4 regions of the Mesorhizobium sp. M0938 genome follow, and region 1 is predicted to be linked to each of the others. Evidence: predicted binding sites of a transcription regulator. Region 1 holds the regulator's gene; each other region holds the start of a gene.
What was found. Region 1 encodes PhoB, which activates phosphate uptake and scavenging genes when phosphate is short. Its sites were predicted from a motif close to TGTCATNNANCTGTCAT; they were not measured.

Region 1 (4,269 bases):
GCGGTCGTCGGTTCGTTCCTGACCATGATCGTGACGCTCGCCATCGCATTCCCGATCGGCGTTTCGGCGGCGATCTATCTTGAGGAATTTGCACCCAAGAACCGGCTGACGACGATCATCGAAGTGAATATCAACAATCTGGCGGCGGTGCCCTCGATCGTCTTCGGCCTGCTTGGACTTGCCGTATTCCTGAATTTCTTCGGCCTGCCGCGCTCGGCCCCGGTGGTCGGCGGCATGGTGCTGGCATTGATGACGCTGCCGATCATCATTATCGCCTCACGCGCTTCGCTGCGCGCCGTGCCACCGTCGATCCGCGAGGCCGCACTTGGCATCGGAGCGTCCAAGGTCCAGACCGTATTCCATCACGTCCTGCCGCTGGCGATGCCGGGCATCATGACCGGCACCATCCTCGGCATGGCGCATGCGCTGGGTGAAACCGCGCCGTTGCTGATGATCGGCATGGTCGCGTTCATCGTCGACATTCCCGGCGGCTTCACCGATCCCGCGACGATCCTGCCGGTGCAGATATTCATGTGGGCCGATTTCCCGGAAGCTGGATTCCAGCAGAAGACTTCGGCGGCGATTTTGATTTTGCTAGTGTTTTTGGTCATCATGAATGCCATCGCGGTGATACTGCGCAGGCGCTTCGAGCGGCGCTGGTAAGGAGTTAGAGGATATGAACATCATGACGGAAGCCAGCGTCGAACAGAAACTGAATAGCGGAACCAACGAACCTTCGATCAAGATGAAGGGCGAAAAGGTCTCTGTTCATTATGGCGAGAAGCGCGCTCTGTTCGACGTGGATCTCGATGTCCGCGAGAACCAGGTGACGGCGTTGATCGGCCCGTCGGGTTGCGGCAAGTCGACCTTTCTGCGTTGCCTGAACCGAATGAACGACACGATCGACATCGCGCGAGTAAGTGGCAAGATCACGCTCGACAACGAGGATGTCTACGACCCGAAAATCGACGTCGTCGAGCTGCGGGCTCGCGTCGGCATGGTGTTCCAGAAGCCGAACCCGTTTCCGAAGTCGATCTACGAAAACGTCGCCTACGGTCCGCGCATTCACGGTCTGGCCAGAAGCAAGGCGGAGCTGGACGGCATCGTCGAATCGAGCCTGAAGAAGGCCGGCCTGTTCAACGAGGTCAAGGATCGCCTGCTCGAATCGGGCACCGGCCTTTCCGGCGGACAGCAGCAGCGCCTGTGCATCGCGCGCGCCATCGCGGTGTCGCCGGAAGTGATCCTGATGGACGAGCCCTGCTCAGCGCTCGATCCGATCGCCACCGCCCGCGTCGAGGAGCTGATCGACGAGCTGCGTCAGAACTACACGATCGTCATCGTCACCCATTCGATGCAGCAGGCAGCGCGCGTGTCGCAGCGAACGGCGATGTTCCATCTCGGCTATCTGGTCGAGGAAGGCGCGACCGACAAAATGTTCACCAACCCCGACGACAAGCGCACCCAGGACTACATCACCGGCCGGTTCGGCTGAGCGGTCCGGCGGCGAATTCGAACACGAGGACAGCATCATGGGTGAACATACCGTCGCCTCCTTCGACGAGGAATTGGAACACATCGACAGGCTGATCCGTGACATGGACGAGCTTGCCGCCGCGATGGTAGCTGCGTCGATCCGCGCATTGCTCGCGTCGGACAATGCCATGGCGCAGCGCGTCGTCTCTGACGATGCCATCATGGATGCCCGGCAGCGCGAGCTCGACGACAGCGCGATCACACTGATCGCCAAGCGGCAGCCGATGGCGCAAGACCTGCGCGCCGTGGTTGGCGCAATCCGGATGGCCGGCGATCTGGAGCGCATCGGCGACCTGGCCAAGAACATAGCCAAGCGGGTCAGCGCAGTCGGACAGAGCGCCACGCCGCGTAATCTCTCGCACGGTATCGACGCAATGGCGGATCTCGTTCTCGAACAGCTCCGTGGCGTGGTCGAGCACTACGTGTCGCGAGACGCCAACGCGTTGAAGGAACTACGCGCCGCCGACGAGAAGGTCGATGTCAAATACACGGCGGTTTTTCGCGAGCTCCTGACCTACATGATGGAGGACCCTCGTAACATCACCGCCTGCACGCATCTTCTGTTCTGCGCCAAGAATCTCGAGCGTATTGGCGATCATGTAACCAACATCGCCGAAAACGCCTACTATGTCGTGACCGGGCAGCAGTTGCCGGCGGATCGCCCGAAGCTCGACGAAACGACGACGGCGCCGGCGACATGACGGGGGTGACCGATCGATGATCGCGCCGCGCATCATGGTGGTGGAGGATGAAGAGCCGCTGGGCGTCCTCCTCCGCTACAATCTGGAATCCGAAGGCTATCAGGTCGAGGTGGTGACACGCGGCGACGAGGCCGAAATCCGGCTGCAGGAAAACGTGCCCGATCTTCTGGTGCTCGACTGGATGGTGCCGGCAGTTTCCGGCATCGAGCTTTGCCGGCGTCTTCGGGTGCGTCCCGAAACCGAGCGGTTGCCGATCATCATGCTGACCGCGCGCGGCGAGGAGAGCGACCGGGTGCGCGGCCTCTCGACCGGGGCCGACGACTATCTGGTCAAGCCGTTCTCGACACCGGAATTCATGGCCCGAGTCAAGGCGCTGCTGCGCCGCGCCAAGCCGGAAGTGCTGTCCAGCGTGCTGAAGGTCGGCGACATCATGCTCGATCGCGAATCGCACAGGGTCTACCGCAAGAAGAGCGAGATCCGGCTCGGGCCGACCGAATTCCGGCTGCTCGAATTCATGATGCGGCACCCCGGTCGCGTCTTCTCGCGCAGCCAGTTGCTCGACAATGTCTGGGGCGAGACGATTTACATCGATGAACGCACGGTGGACGTCCATGTCGGGCGGCTGCGCAAGGCGGTCAACAATGGTCGCATGCCCGATGTCATCCGTACCATCCGCGGCGCGGGCTATGCGATCAGGGAAGACTAGGCTGATACTCCAGGTGATGCCGGCCCGCGAATGGCGATTTCCTGCGTTTCCGGTACGTACTTAAACGTTACGCTCCGTTCCGGTTCTCGGAAGCCACCGGTTTGGTTGTTTCGCGCCCGTCTTCGACTCCGGCGTGGCCTGACCTGAATCTCAACACATCCAAGTCGCAATCCGCCTTTGTTCCTTGCCTTTCGAACTCAGGCCACGTCCTTCCTGATCGTGCCGGACTTTCCTTGCGCGCCCGGCGCGAAAATCTCCTGGTCGACGAAATTCAGCGCCTGCATGGCGCAGCCTTCGCGGATCAGCGGCAATTCGTTCGGCTCGGTGTCGAAGGAAATCGAACCCGAATGCTGGCCGCCGGCGGTCTGGGCGATGGCTTCGCGCAGGGCAGGCTCGATCAGGTCGAAAGCGGCAGCGCTGGCGCCGACCATGGCGACCGGCGCCGGATCGATCAGCGCGAACAGGCTGCCTAGGCCGAAGCCGAGCGCTTCGCCGGCCTTGCGGTAGGCTTCGCGCTCCGGTCCGTCCGTCTCGCGCGCCCGGGCCGCCAGTGCCCGCATGTCGGCATCGCTGACATCGGCAACCGGTTCGGCATTCTCGCTCAATTGCCTTGCATTGCGCCAGATGGCGTAGTTGCCGGCATAGGCTTCGACGCAGCCGCGCCGTCCGCAACGGCAAAGCGCGCCGCCCGGCCGATGGATCATGTGGCCGAATTCGCCGCCTGAGGAATGGGTGCCGGTGAACAGTTCGCCCTTCAGCACCAGCCCCATACCGATGCCGTGTGAGAGGAGAATAGCGATGAAATCGTTGCGGTAGCGATCCGGGTCGCGCCAGCGCAGCGCCACGGCCATCATGTTGCAGTCGTTTTCCATGATGGCCGGGATGCCGAATTCGCGTTCAAGAATGTCGGCGAAAGCGATGTTCGTTTGCGGCGTGATCGGCGACCACAACATGGCGCGCGCATGGGAATCCGTAATACCCTGGATCGCCAGTGCGATGCGGGCGACGCTTTGGACGTCGAGGTCGGGATCTTCGAGCCGTCGCCGGACGATGGCGACACATTCGCCGATCAGCTCGTCGCGCGACATGGTCAGCGTGTCCAGCCGGCGCTGTTCCTCGGCGACGACTTGTCCGGCATAATCGATGACGGCGACCGACAGGAAATTCAGCGACAACACGACGGCCAACACCGCTGCCGCTTCCGGATTGAGGCCGAGGCCGACCTGCGGCCGGCCGCGTTTCAGCGAAACGGCCTCGCTCGCCCTGCTCTCGGTCAGGATGCTTTCCTGGATCAGGTCTGAACAGATCGCCGATATGGTCGAATGGCTG
Region 2 (4,269 bases), on a different contig from region 1:
AGCAACCTTGAGCTCCTGGCCGATGCCACCGGCTCCAACGAGACCGAGAACAACGGACGAGCGCACTGCCTTCTCAAGCGCAAAGAGCGTGGTGTTTATCAGGGACGGCATGGCGTCGGGCAGGACTGCCCCGCACAGAACAGAGAACCGCCCGGCGCCGATTGCAAACAGCGCTTCCTGAGGTCTTTCGTCGGCATCCTCCATCGCCTCGGCGAAAAACCGCCCGCAAAAACCGATCGTATCGATGACGATGGTCATGGTTCCAGCAACCGCCCCGAGACCAACGGCGGACACGAAAAGAAGCGCCCAGACCAAATCTGGCACGGTCCTAAATAACGAAACCAGCATCCTGGAGATATGCCGGAACGGGCCGAGCGGAGTTATGTCCTTGGCCGAGAGCCAGGCAAACGGCAAGCTGAGAACGACACCTATTGCTGTTCCAACGAGCGCTATTTGGAAGGTTTCGACCATGCGCCAGAAAACCCGCAGGAGGAAACCTGGCTCGATATTTGGGGGTATCATGCGGCCGACGAGATGAGCCATGCGGGGCACTCCACCTGCCAGTTGTTCAGGCGAAGGTGCGACCTGCCCGGCGGAAACGATCACGAGAGCGGCCAAAGCGACGGCAAAGCTGAAAGTGAGGGGCGAGACCGACGGAACCCGGCTCGGCGAAAGGCGGTCATGCATCGAAGACATCTTTCAGATCAGCGCGGGTCACCTGCGCCGTCGGCCGGTCGAAGAAGACCTTGCCCGCCTTGAGCGCTATCAAACGATCGGAATAGTCGAGAGCATGCTCCATGTCGTGCGTGGTGTAGACCAAGGTTATCGCTTGTTCTTGGGTGAGTTCGGAGAAGACTCGCATCACATCATGCCCAGCTGCCGGATCGAGACTTGCCGCCGGTTCGTCTGCTATCAAAAGCTTCGGACGCCGGATCAACGCACGGGCGATCGCCACCCGCTGCGCCTGCCCTCCGGAAAGCGCGTCGGCGCGGGCGCCTGCCTTGCCGAGAAGCCGCACGTCGGCGAGTGCCTGCATTGCTTCCTCGCGCCAGTGTTGCTTCGCGATGGAATGGTGCCAGCCGCGCCAGCCGCCGGGCAGCCCGAGCTTGCCCTGCAAGACGTTTGTAAGAACGGATTGGCGGCTGACCAATCCGTGGTGCTGGAAGACAAATCCGATCTGCCTGCGTATGCGTCGCAGTTGGGCGACGGACGGCGCCGAGCGGAAGCTTTCGCCGAGGGTGACGACCTCGCCATCACTCGACGGTAAAAGACCGATGAGGCATTTGAGCAGGGTGGATTTTCCAGCGCCGTTCGAGCCAATCAGGGCAACCCGTTCGCGCGATGCTATGTTGAGGCCGATATTGGAGAAAATGATCTTTCCGTTCGCATAGCTCTTCGCAAGATCGTGCGCGCGAATGATTGCTGTCATGTTGACCTCTTGGCCCAGACCGGGATTACGACGTAGGCCGGCGGTTTAACCGCCGGCCTTTACGATGAAGCAAAGAGCGGGCCTCAGTTTACGAAGTCGGTGAGGGTCTCGATTCCGATCGTGCGGTACATCGAGCGGACATAATCGTAGTCCGAGTCCCTGACATCCGTCAGGAAGAAACCGCCCTTGAATTTCTGGTTGTCCTCTCCTGTCAGGATCGCTTTCATCAGCTCGTTGCCATTCTTCGCAAAGGCATCGCGGACCTTGGCGAATACGTCGTCTGAAATGTCCTTGCGGGCGACAAGAATGTCGTTCGGCAGATCGCGGCCCCGTGCGATTACCGAGAAGGCGGTGTCGGGGAACGCTTCCCGAACCGAGTTCAGGTAGCCGAAATTCAGACCGATAGCGGCGATGTCGCCGCGGATGAGAGCCTCAGCCGCGATGTTGCGCGATATGATCACTGGTTCGTAGTCTGCGGCGTACTTCAGATTGAAATCGGCCAGCGCCTGCGCGGGGCCGAGGTGCTGGGAGGTGGAGCCGACCGAACCGAATGCGATCTTCTTGCCCTTCAGGTCTTCAATCGAGCGGATCGGTCCATTCGCCAGCACGGCGATCTGAGCGAAATAATCGGGGCGCTGCCAGGCAACAACAATCTTCGGTTGGCTCAATTCCTTCATGACCACGTATTCAGCAGGACCTGTCAGGACAAGATCGACCTGCCCGGAATTTATGGCCTCGACGGCAGTGGTCCGCGAGCTGACCGGAAACAGGTCGATTTCGAGACCGGTCGCCTCTTCGAGAGCGGTCTGGAAAGCGCCGAATTCCTGCTGAAGAGCTTCCAGCCCCTCCATGTCGGTTACCGCGAATTTCACCGATTCCGCAAAAGCCGGAAGGGCGGTGGCGAGTGTTATGGCGAGTGCGGTTGCGATGGTGCGGATCATCATTTTTCCTTTGCTGTATAGACAGGAAACTGTTACCCGCTTACCCGTATACGCAGCAGATGACGTGCTCGTGACATTTCGTCGGCGCCTCCGGCAGCCTTTGCTTTTTGAGGGATACAGTGAACTGGCACATCCAGGGTGGTCGCATCCTTACCGACCAGGGGCTTGAAACGGCGGATCTGAGCGTTACCGGCGGGATACTGTCAGAGGTGCAAGCGGCCCATGCGTCCACAATCGATGCCGATGGTCTGCTCGTGCTTCCGGGAATCGTCGATATCCACGGCGACGGCTTCGAGCGGCAAATCATGCCGCGGCCGGGCGTCCGCTTCGACACCGCATTGGCGCTGAAAGATACGGACCGCCAGCTTGTCGCCAATGGCGTAACCACGGCCTTCCACGGCGTCACGGTGTCATGGGAGCCCGGACTTCGCTCGCTCGACGCTGCCAAACAACTGATCGGCGCAGTCTGCGATCTCCGCGACACTCTCAGCTGCGATACGCGTTTGCATCTGCGCTGGGAGACCTTCGCGCTTGATCAGATGGCGCAGGTCGTACAATGGCTGTCCCTTTCGCCACAACCGATCGTCGCTTTCAACGATCATACAAGCGGGTCGGTCATGAACGGCACGATCGCCCGCAAGATCGGCCAGATGGCGGAACGGTCCGGCTTGAGCCGAGAGGACTATATGACGTTGCTCGACCAGATTTGGTCCCGCCGGACCGAGGTGGCGATCGCGATCGAGCAACTGGCCGCGACCGCACGGGCCAATGGCAATGTGCTTCTTGCCCATGACGAAGCATCGCCCGAGGAACGCGCATATTTCCGCGCGCTCGGCGCAAAGGCCTCGGAATTTCCACTGACGCTCGAAACAGCGAAGGCCGCGCGGCAAATGGGCGAGGATGTGATCCTCGGTGCGCCCAACGTTGTGCGCGGCGGCAGCCACAATGGTGCACTAAATGCCACAGAAGCCATCAGAGCCGGGCTCTGCACCGTGCTGACCAGCGACTACCACTATCCTTCGCCTCTGCATGCGGCCTTCAGGTTGTCTTCGCCAGACGCCAGCGACTTCCCCTTGATCTGGAATCTGATCTCGGCAAACCCGGCTCGGGTAGCCGGCCTAGACGATCGCGGCTCGCTTGTTGCCGGCCGCAGGGCGGATCTGATCTTGGTTGATGCCGGCGATCCAGCGCATCCGCATGTGGTGGCCACCATGGTCCATGGACAAATTGTCTATTCCTCTGGACTCTCCCGCGTAGACCGACGGTCGGCACAACGATCGCCGGTGAACAGGGCTTCATGAACCAGAATACGAAAATTCCAACACTACACGAGCGCAGCGGCAATCGCCTTCTGGCCTTTGACGGGTTGGTCTTTCGGCCACGCAGCGATACGCCAATCTGGCAGCAGATCTACGATCACATCTTCAATCTGATCGAGAGCGGCAGTCTTGCGCCGGGTAGCCAACTCCCCGGAGAAACGCATCTGGCGGAGAAACTCGCGGTCACCCGCATTACGCTTCGCCGGGCGCTGCAGCAATTACAGCATGAGGGCCACCTCACCGCCCGCAAGGGCGTAGGTATCTTTGTGCGAAACCTGCCCTCGACATTCACGGTTCGCGACGGACAGCGCTTTCTCGACAATTTCGAAGCCCACGGCCAGGAAATCGGCACCCAGACGCTGCTGGTTCTCCGCGAACCGGCCGGAGCGGCCGTGGCGGAGCGGTTGCGTCTCGCACCTGATACTCTCGTTATAAGGCTGTGCCGGATAAGGACGTCCGATAAGCAGCCGGTTTACGTCAATACCAAGGTTTTTCCGGCCCATCTCTTTCCCGACTTCGAGCAGAGATACGATGTGCGTCAGTCGGTGACCGATGTTTTCCGCGCGCATGGCATCGAGAA
Region 3 (4,269 bases), 300 kb from region 1:
CCGATGGCATGCAACGACTCTCTTGACAATGTTACTGACCGGTACGTATGGATGGCTTCAAGCAATTGCAACGTACCGGTCAGTAACATGATAGTCCAATCCCGCCCGTTTGGCCAGCGCTACGCTTTCGTCGTGGTCGCCGTCATTTTCCTCTGTCTGTTGATCGCAGCGGGCCTCCGGTCGGCACCGTCGGTCATGATGCTGCCGCTGGAGGAGAGTTTCGGCTGGCGGCGCGACGTCGTCTCGCTCGCCGCGGCGATCGGCATCTTCCTCTACGGCTTGACCGGGCCGTTTGCCGCGGCCCTGATGGAACGGATCGGGCTGCGCCGCACGCTGCTCGCATCGCTGGTGATGATGTCCGGCTCGACGGCGCTCAGCCTGTTGATGACCCAGCCGTGGCACCTGCTCCTCACCTGGGGCGTATTCTCCGGCGTTGGTTCGGGCGCGGTCGCCACGGCGCTTGGCGCCACCATCGTCAATCGCTGGTTCAAGACCAATCGCGGCCTGGTGATGGGTCTGATGTCGGCCTCCGCCGCCACCGGCCTGTTGGTGTTTCTGCCGCTGCTCGCCGCGCTCGCCCAATCGGGCGGCTGGAAGCCGGTCGCCATAGTCATTGCGATCGCCACCGCTTGCATGGTGCCGCTGGTCTGGCTGCTGGTGCCGGAGCGTCCGGCTTCGATCGGCATGGTGCGCTATGGTGCGGACGCCGACGACGTGCCGCCGCTTCCGCCGGCCTCGCAAGGCAATTTTCTCATGCAAACGCTCGGCACGCTGCGCCGTGCCGCCGGCACCCGCGTGTTCTGGTATCTGTTTGCCACCTTCTTCATCTGCGGCTTCACCACCAATGGACTGGTCGGCACGCACCTGATCGCGTTTTGCGGCGACATGGGCATCGGCCAAGTGCAAGCCGCCGGCCTGCTGTCGCTGATGGGCATCTTCGACCTGATCGGCACGACGCTATCGGGATGGCTCACCGACCGCTTCGATCCCCGCAAGCTGCTCGGCGTCTACTACGCGATCCGCGGCCTGTCGCTGATCTATCTGCCCTATTCCGGCTTCTCGTCGACCAGCCTGATCATCTTCGCGGTGCTTTATGGATTGGACTGGATCGCCACCGTGCCGCCGACACTCAGACTGTCAAACGAGGCGTTCGGCGACCGCAGCGGGCCGATCGTCTTCGGCTGGATCGTCGCCGGCCACCAGGTGGGTGCGGCGACCGCTGCTTTCTTCGGCGGCACCATGCGTGAATTGCAGGGCAATTACGAGCTTGCCTTCCTCATCGCCGGCATGACGGCAATAGCCGCAGCCTGTATCTCGCTGTTGATTAACACCAGCCGTCCGGCATTCGAGCCGGAACCGCAGGCGGCTTGAGGTGTGCTGATATTCAGGTGAAGCCGGCCTGCAAACGGCGGTTTCCTGCGCTTCCGGTGCTCACGTACCAAAAGTACGCTCCGCTCCGGTTCTCGGAAACCACCATTTTCGACTCGGCCTGACCTGAATCTCAACACACCTTCGCGGCCGAAACTTTAAAAAGGGTGGCCTGACGATCAGGCTGCCCCGTTTGAATGACGTTTTCTGCCTGTCGATTGTTATGAAACCTTCATGGTTTCGAGATGCGGCTGAAACATTGACGCTGGAGCTTGGCGGCGACGTTCAACGCCATCCAGGAGACAGCCATGAACAAGATTTCGCGCCGCGCTTTCGTCACGTCGGCGAGCGCCATTGGCCTCGTCGGCGCCTCGGGCCTCGCGCTGCCCTATTATTCGCGCGCCAATCAGCGGCCGGCATTCACCCATGGCGTCCAGTCCGGCGACGTCGACGCCACCGGCGGCATGATCTGGACGCGCACCGATCGCCCGTCGCGCGTCATGTTCGAAGTCTCCTCGACCGAGAATTTCGCCAACGCCGTCCGCCTTGCGCCGCTCGATACCTCGCCGGCAAGCGACTACACGGTGAAGCGGCTGCTCACCGACCTCGCCTCCGATCAGGACATCTTCTACCGCATGACAGCGGCCGATCTCGCCGACATCAACGCCGTCTCCGAGCCGATCGTCGGCCGTTTCCGCACGGCGCCGGCCTCGAAGCGCAATATCCGGTTCGCCTGGTCGGGCGACACAGCCGGCCAGGGTTGGGGCATCGACGACACCGGCATGAAGACTTACGCCACGATCGGCAAGCATACGCCCGACTTCTTCCTGCATTCCGGCGACACCATCTATGCCGATGGCCCGATGAAGGACGAGGCGGACCTGCCCGGCGGCGGCAAGTGGAAGAATACTGTTCTCATCGACGAAAAGCGCAAAGTTGCCGAGACGCTGGACGAGTACCGGGGTCAGTGGAAGTACAATTTGATGGACAGGAACGTCCTGGGGCTCAACGCCATCTGCCCGACCTTCTACCAGTGGGACGACCACGAGGTGGTGAACAACTGGTCGGATTCGAAGGACCTGAGCGCCGACGACCGCTACTCGGAAAAATCCATTCATGTGCTGGCAGCACGCGCGGCACGCGCTTTCCAGGAGATGACGACGATCCGCTACGAGCCGTCGGAACCCGGCCGGGTCTATCGCAAGGTCGCCTATGGGCCGTTGCTCGACGTGTTCTTCCTCGACATGCGTTCCTATCGCGGCGCCAATGGCCCTGGCATGCAGGATACGGTAACGCCGCAATCGCGCATTCTCGGCGAACAGCAGACGAAGTGGCTGAAGCGCGAGCTGGCAAATTCCAACGCGACTTGGAAAGTCATTGCTGCCGACATGCCACTTGGTCTCGTCGTCTGGAACGATGCCACTGAGAAGGCCGGCGCCGAGGCCGTCAGCAATGGCGACAATGGTCCGGCCAAGGGCCGCGAACTGGAAATTGCCGATCTTCTTCGCTATATAAAGAACGCTGGCATCAGCAACACCGTCTGGCTGACCGCCGACGTGCATTACACGGCGGCGCATTACTACAATCCTGACAAGGCGCAGTTCCAGGATTTCAATCCGTTCTGGGAATTCGTTTCGGGTCCGCTCCACGCCGGCACTTTCGGCCCCAATGATTTCGACATGACCTTCGGGCCGGAGCTGAAATTCATCAAGGCGCCGACCGCCGAGCAGGGCCAAAACCTGCCGCCGTCGGCCGGCCTGCAGTTCTTCGGCCTCGTCGACATTGACGGCGCCACCGAACAGATGACGGTGCGGCTGATGGATCGCGACGACAACGAACTCTACAAGATGACGCTCGATCCGGTGCGGTCGGCCTGAGGAGACATCCTTGGGTGGAGCGAATGCGAAGCGGAACGCAGATCCAAAGTCCATGCCGCGGCGTCGAAGCGCGCAACGGTCCGGAACTGACGGACAACGGGGGCGAGAAGGATCGATCAGAGCGGCTACGCCGGGGATGACGACTGCCGACGGCGGCAGTCAGTCCGGATAGCAGACGGTTGGAATCTCGGGCCAGACCGCGCTGTCGCAGCCGGCGTTTTCCTGCCTCTGCTTGAAAGCGGCGGTGACCGGTCCGGTCACCACCGGGTCGACGCCATCGGGAGCATCGGCAAAACGCTGTTCCGCCAGACGCGTATCGGACGGCAGGCCAAGGCGTGCTTCCTTCAGCGTCGCGGCCGAGTGCGCCGCGCCTGCCGCAAGGAGGACGGCGAGGGCAGCCCATGCGAGGATTGGCCGATATCCGATGCCCGTTTTGCTCATGAAATTTGAACTGTCCCGACCGCGAAAGGTTCCGCTTTGGTTAATAAATCCATTTCACACCAAGACGCTTAAGATTTGGTGACCATGTATTTGGTGGCACGCCTCCTCTTTCGCAATTGCGAAAAACCCTGTATGAGCCGCCCAACCGAAAGAGGCAGCGCCTTTTGGCCTGCTGCCTGCAACGCTCCCGAGACCACAACATGAAAATTCGTAATATCGCGATCATCGCGCACGTCGACCATGGAAAAACCACCCTCGTCGACCAGCTTCTGAAGCAGTCCGGCTCGTTCCGCGACAACCAGCGTGTCGCCGAGCGCGCCATGGATTCCAACGACCTCGAAAAGGAACGCGGCATCACCATCCTGGCCAAGGCGACCTCGGTCGACTGGAAGGACACCCGCATCAACATCGTCGACACCCCCGGCCACGCCGATTTCGGCGGTGAAGTCGAGCGCATCCTGTCGATGGTGGATTCGGCCATCGTGCTGGTCGATGCCGCCGAAGGGCCGATGCCGCAGACCAAGTTCGTCGTCGGCAAGGCGCTCAAGGTCGGATTGAAGCCGATCGTCGTCATCAACAAGAT
Region 4 (4,269 bases), on a different contig from region 1:
GGCGCCGGCATCCAGCAGTCGCTTGCGCAGTCTGGAAATATGCGCATCGAGCGCGTTCGACTGGATCTCTTCTTCGTAATTGTAGACTGCCGCCTCAAGCGTCGACCGCAGGACGGTTTTTTCCTTCCGCTTGGCCAGCGCCGCCAGAACGAGAAGTTCGCGTCTGGGCAGATCGAGCGGGATCGCTTCGACGGTCACGCTCAAATGCAAGGGATCGATCACCATTCGACCCACAGCGATATGAAGTTCCGCCAGACTTGCCGGTCGCCGCAGAACGGCCCGCAAACGAGCCATCAGCTCTTCGACGAGAAACGGCTTGCCCAGATAATCGTCGGCGCCGACGTCGAGACCTTCGACGCGCTCCATCGGCTCGTTGCGCGCCGTCAGCACGATGATCGGCGTATCGGTTCCTGTCCGCCGCAACGCCGGGATAAAGGTTAATCCCTCGCCGTCGGGCAAACGACGATCCAGGAGGATCGCATCGTAATCGTTCTGGCGCGTCAACTCGATTGCGTCGGCGAGATGCATCGTATGGTCGGTGACGATGCCATGCTTTTTCAGTGCCACCGACAGCGCGTCCGCCAGTTCCCTCTCGTCCTCTATCAGTAGGATTCTCATCACCCTCACCGCTTTTTCCGCACCCGGTGTTTTCACCACCAAGATTGCAGCAGCATTGCGGAGCTTGAAGGGCAGTCAGCTAATGCTGCTGCAGATGCAGAAAACCTGGACCAGGGCGTGTCGAGATTCTTCCGATCTTTCAGATATCATCCCGGTCGAGAACCAGATCGGCCGGACCGAACCGGTCTTTTGCGGTGAATTGCTGATGCCAGTAGGGGTAGAGAACGGGCGGGCGGCTGACCGCATCGAGCCGTTTGCGGTCGTCGTCGGTAAGCACCAGGCTTGCAGCGGCGATATTGTCCTTGAACTGGGCTTCGGTTCGGCCGCCGATCACTAGCGAGCTGACCGCGGGCCGACCGAGCAGCCAGGCAAGCGCCACCTGCGCGGCCGACACGCCATGGTTCTTGCCGACATAGGCAAGCACGTCGACGATCCTCCACAGCCGGTCCTCGTCGCGGATCGGCGGTTCCTTCCAGCCGCTGAGCTGGCGGGAGGTGGCCTGGTCGCGATGGTATTTGCCCGACAGCAATCCACCGGCGAGCGGGCTCCACACCAGCACGCCAAGCCCCTGGTCGACCGAGATCGGCAGCAGTTCATATTCGGCTTCGCGCGCTTCCAGCGTGTAGTGGATCTGCTGGGTGACGAAGCGCGGCTGGTGCTGACGATCGCTGATCCCCAGCGCCTTCATCACCTGCCAGCCGGAATAGTTGGAACAGCCGACATAGCGGACCTTGCCCTGAGTGACGAGCGTGTCGAGCGCGGCGATGGTCTCCTCGAGCGGCGTCGTGCCGTCCCATTCGTGCAGGAAATAGATGTCGATGACATCGGTCCTGAGGCGCTTCAGGCTTTTTTCGCACTCGCGGATCAGATGGTAGCGCGACAGTCCTTCGTCGTTGGGGCCTGTGCCGATCCGCATGCGCGCCTTGGAGGCGATCAGCACATCGCCCTTGCGTTTGCCGCCGAGCGCTTCGCCGATGATCTCTTCCGAAAGCCCGTTCGAGTAGACATTGGCGGTGTCGATGAGATTGACGCCGGAATCGATGCAGAGGTCGATCATCCGGCGCGCCTCGTCGAGATCGGTCTTGCCGACCGCCGAAAATGCGCCGGCGCCGCCAAAGGTCATGGTGCCCATGGTCAGCGTCGAAACCTTCAGCCCTGAACGGCCGAGAGTGCGGTATTCCATGTCAGATCCTCGCAATTGCGTTGAGAAGGGCTGGCTCGAAGATAGCCCGAAATGAGCTGGCATTTGTAGGACAACTTGCAAGGCTTGTCGCCCATGCCGTGGGGGGCGGGTCGATCACATCTCACGGATTTGGCCGGCCGGCGCAGAGGCCGACTGCAATAAAACCGTCATTGCGGGTCTATATCAAGTCGGCTCAGGGTTCCGTCTTCGGCTCGGTTGGCCGGGAGGCAGGCGCCCTGCCAGAAGCCGACAGGGGCTCGCACGCGGAGCAGCGCAATGACCGAAGCAAAACAAAATTCTCCTGCCAAGGATTGGCTGGAGGCGGAGCTAGCCGACACGCTCGACGAAGACTACGAGCTGGAAATGTCGGAACCGGCGCTGTCGCTGGAAATCGCCAAGATCTACAAGAAAGCGCATCCGCCCTCGATGGATCGCCAGCAGTATTTTCGCGATCTGATCACGCTGCAGTCCGAATTGATCAAGCTGCAGTCCTGGGTGGCTTACCACAAGAAGAAGCTGGTGGTGGTTTTCGAGGGCCGCGACTCGGCCGGCAAGGGCGGCGTCATCAAGCGCATCACCCAGCGGCTCAATCCGCGCATCTGCCGCGTCGTCGCCTTGCCGGCGCCGACCGAGCGCGAGAAGTCGCAATGGTATTTCCAGCGCTATGTCCCGCATCTGCCGGCAGGCGGCGAGATCGTGCTGTTCGACCGCTCCTGGTACAACCGCTCCGGCGTCGAGCGGGTGATGGGATTTGCCGAGCCGGATCAGGTCGAGGAGTTCTTCCGCGACGTGCCGGAGTTCGAGCGCATGCTTGTCCGTTCCGGCATCACACTGGTCAAATATTGGTTCTCCATCACCGACGAGGAGCAGCAGATGCGATTTCAGATGCGCATCCATGATCCGATGAAGCAGTGGAAGTTGTCGCCGATGGACCTGCAGTCGCGCGTGCGCTGGGAGCAGTACACCAAGGCCAAGGAAGAGACGTTCGCCCGCACCAACATTCCCGAAGCGCCTTGGTTCATCGTCGAGGGCAACGATAAGAAGCGTGCACGGCTGAACTGCATCGACCATCTCCTCAAGCAGATGCCTTATGAGGAAGTCCCGCACGAGGAAATCATACTGCCGGAGCGCGTCTTCAATCCCGAATACGAGCGCCAGGTGCTGCCGCGCGAGCTCTACGTGCCGGAGAAGTATTGAGGCCGGAGTTCGGCGATATTTCTGAACTGCTGCGCTTTTCGGCCTTAGTCACGGCATGGATCCTAGGGTCTGCGCTCCGCTTCGCGTCGCTTCGCCCTAGGATGACGAATGGATAGGAGCCTCGGCCAATCGCAAACGTTGGCGATTAGCCTAAAATAGCCACCTGCCTTCGTCATCCTAGGGCGGAGCAGGAGCGAAGCGACGTCGCGAAGACCCTAGGATCCATGCCGTTCCTTTCGGGCGCCGCTGCGATGCAGACAAATACCCGCGATTTCTTTTCACTTACACCCGCTCAATAATGACGTGCGTGGCATTCGGCGTCGCGACCTGCTCGCTGCAGCGGTAGCCGAGCTTGAGCATGTCGATGCCGGCAAACAGGTTCTCGCCGGAGCCTAGCAGCATCGGCGAGATCGTCAGATGCATGTCGTCGACGAGCTTTTCCCTGAGATATTGCCGGATCGTGGCGACGCCACCGCCGAGCCGGATATCCTTGCCTTTGGCAGCTGCTTTCGCCTTTTCCAGCGCCGAGTGGATACCGTCAGTCACGAAATGGAAGGTCGTGCCGCCCTCCATGACGATAGGATCGCGCGGATGGTGGGTGAGCACGAAGGCTGGCACATGGTAAGGCGGATTGTCTCCCCACCAGCCTTTCCAACTTTCATCCGGCCACTCGCCGCGGATCGGCCCGAACATGTTGCGGCCCATTATCCACGCCCCGACGTTTTCGAAGCTGCGCGCCACGAACCCGTCGTCCGTGTCGGTCGTCCCGCGATCGTCGCCGGACATGTTGCGGAAGGTTCGGGTGCCGAACATCCAATTGTGCAGGGCTTCCCCGCCGACGCCCAGCGGCTCTTTCAGGTCCTGGTCGGGACCGGCGCCGAAGCCATCGATCGACAGAGTGAAAGCGTTGACCCGAAGTCTGGACATGGGGTACCTCCTCGATAACCAGTTGTGAAATGCAAGCAGCTTTGTTTTTAGCTATACTGATTGCATTTTGCAAGCGGTATTTTGGCGGCTAGTTGGGCCAACCGCATCAAGATTACAGCCAAGACGAGTGGTTGCAGCAGTTACTCGCGCTGCGATGCCTCGAGGATGCGCTCGACAGCTATGCGTAGCGGCGACAGACTGTCTGTCACCACGGTCCAGACGATAGCGTCGGACGTCTTGTGGTATTCGTGACGCAAAATATTGCCTATTCCACGAATCTGTTTCCAGGGAATTTCTGGAGCAAGAGCGATCAAATCGTCCGGGATGTGCCGGGTGGCTTCGGA

Region 2: a site for PhoB is predicted at 2,430-2,446, ahead of NKH73_RS06955 (PhnD/SsuA/transferrin family substrate-binding protein). Genes of this name have one in related genera too.
Region 3: a site for PhoB is predicted at 1,588-1,604, ahead of NKH73_RS04375 (alkaline phosphatase D family protein). Genes of this name have one in related genera too.
Region 4: a site for PhoB is predicted at 1,956-1,972, ahead of ppk2 (polyphosphate kinase 2). Genes of this name have one in related genera too.

Annotation. Positions count from the first base shown of each region.
Region 1 covers NZ_JAMYNS010000002.1:56,335-60,603, reverse strand. Annotated here, with positions in the region: gene pstA (phosphate ABC transporter permease PstA) at 1-663, shown strand, start outside; gene pstB (phosphate ABC transporter ATP-binding protein PstB) at 677-1,492, shown strand; gene phoU (phosphate signaling complex protein PhoU) at 1,530-2,234, shown strand; gene phoB (phosphate regulon transcriptional regulator PhoB) at 2,251-2,940, shown strand; gene NKH73_RS02910 (ROK family protein) at 3,138-4,269, opposite strand, start outside.
Region 2 covers NZ_JAMYNS010000003.1:334,341-338,609, forward strand. Annotated here, with positions in the region: gene phnE (phosphonate ABC transporter, permease protein PhnE) at 1-696, opposite strand, end outside; gene NKH73_RS06950 (phosphonate ABC transporter ATP-binding protein) at 680-1,429, opposite strand; gene NKH73_RS06955 (PhnD/SsuA/transferrin family substrate-binding protein) at 1,513-2,370, opposite strand; gene NKH73_RS06960 (alpha-D-ribose 1-methylphosphonate 5-triphosphate diphosphatase) at 2,490-3,671, shown strand; gene phnF (phosphonate metabolism transcriptional regulator PhnF) at 3,668-4,269, shown strand, end outside.
Region 3 covers NZ_JAMYNS010000002.1:352,080-356,348, reverse strand. Annotated here, with positions in the region: gene NKH73_RS04385 (TetR/AcrR family transcriptional regulator) at 1-10, opposite strand, end outside; gene NKH73_RS04380 (MFS transporter) at 88-1,371, shown strand; gene NKH73_RS04375 (alkaline phosphatase D family protein) at 1,677-3,245, shown strand; gene NKH73_RS04370 (hypothetical protein) at 3,405-3,686, opposite strand; gene typA (translational GTPase TypA) at 3,887-4,269, shown strand, end outside.
Region 4 covers NZ_JAMYNS010000029.1:21,556-25,824, reverse strand. Annotated here, with positions in the region: gene NKH73_RS30650 (response regulator transcription factor) at 1-618, opposite strand, end outside; gene NKH73_RS30645 (aldo/keto reductase) at 758-1,801, opposite strand; gene ppk2 (polyphosphate kinase 2) at 2,078-2,998, shown strand; gene NKH73_RS30635 (dihydrofolate reductase family protein) at 3,281-3,925, opposite strand; gene NKH73_RS30630 (HepT-like ribonuclease domain-containing protein) at 4,066-4,269, opposite strand, start outside.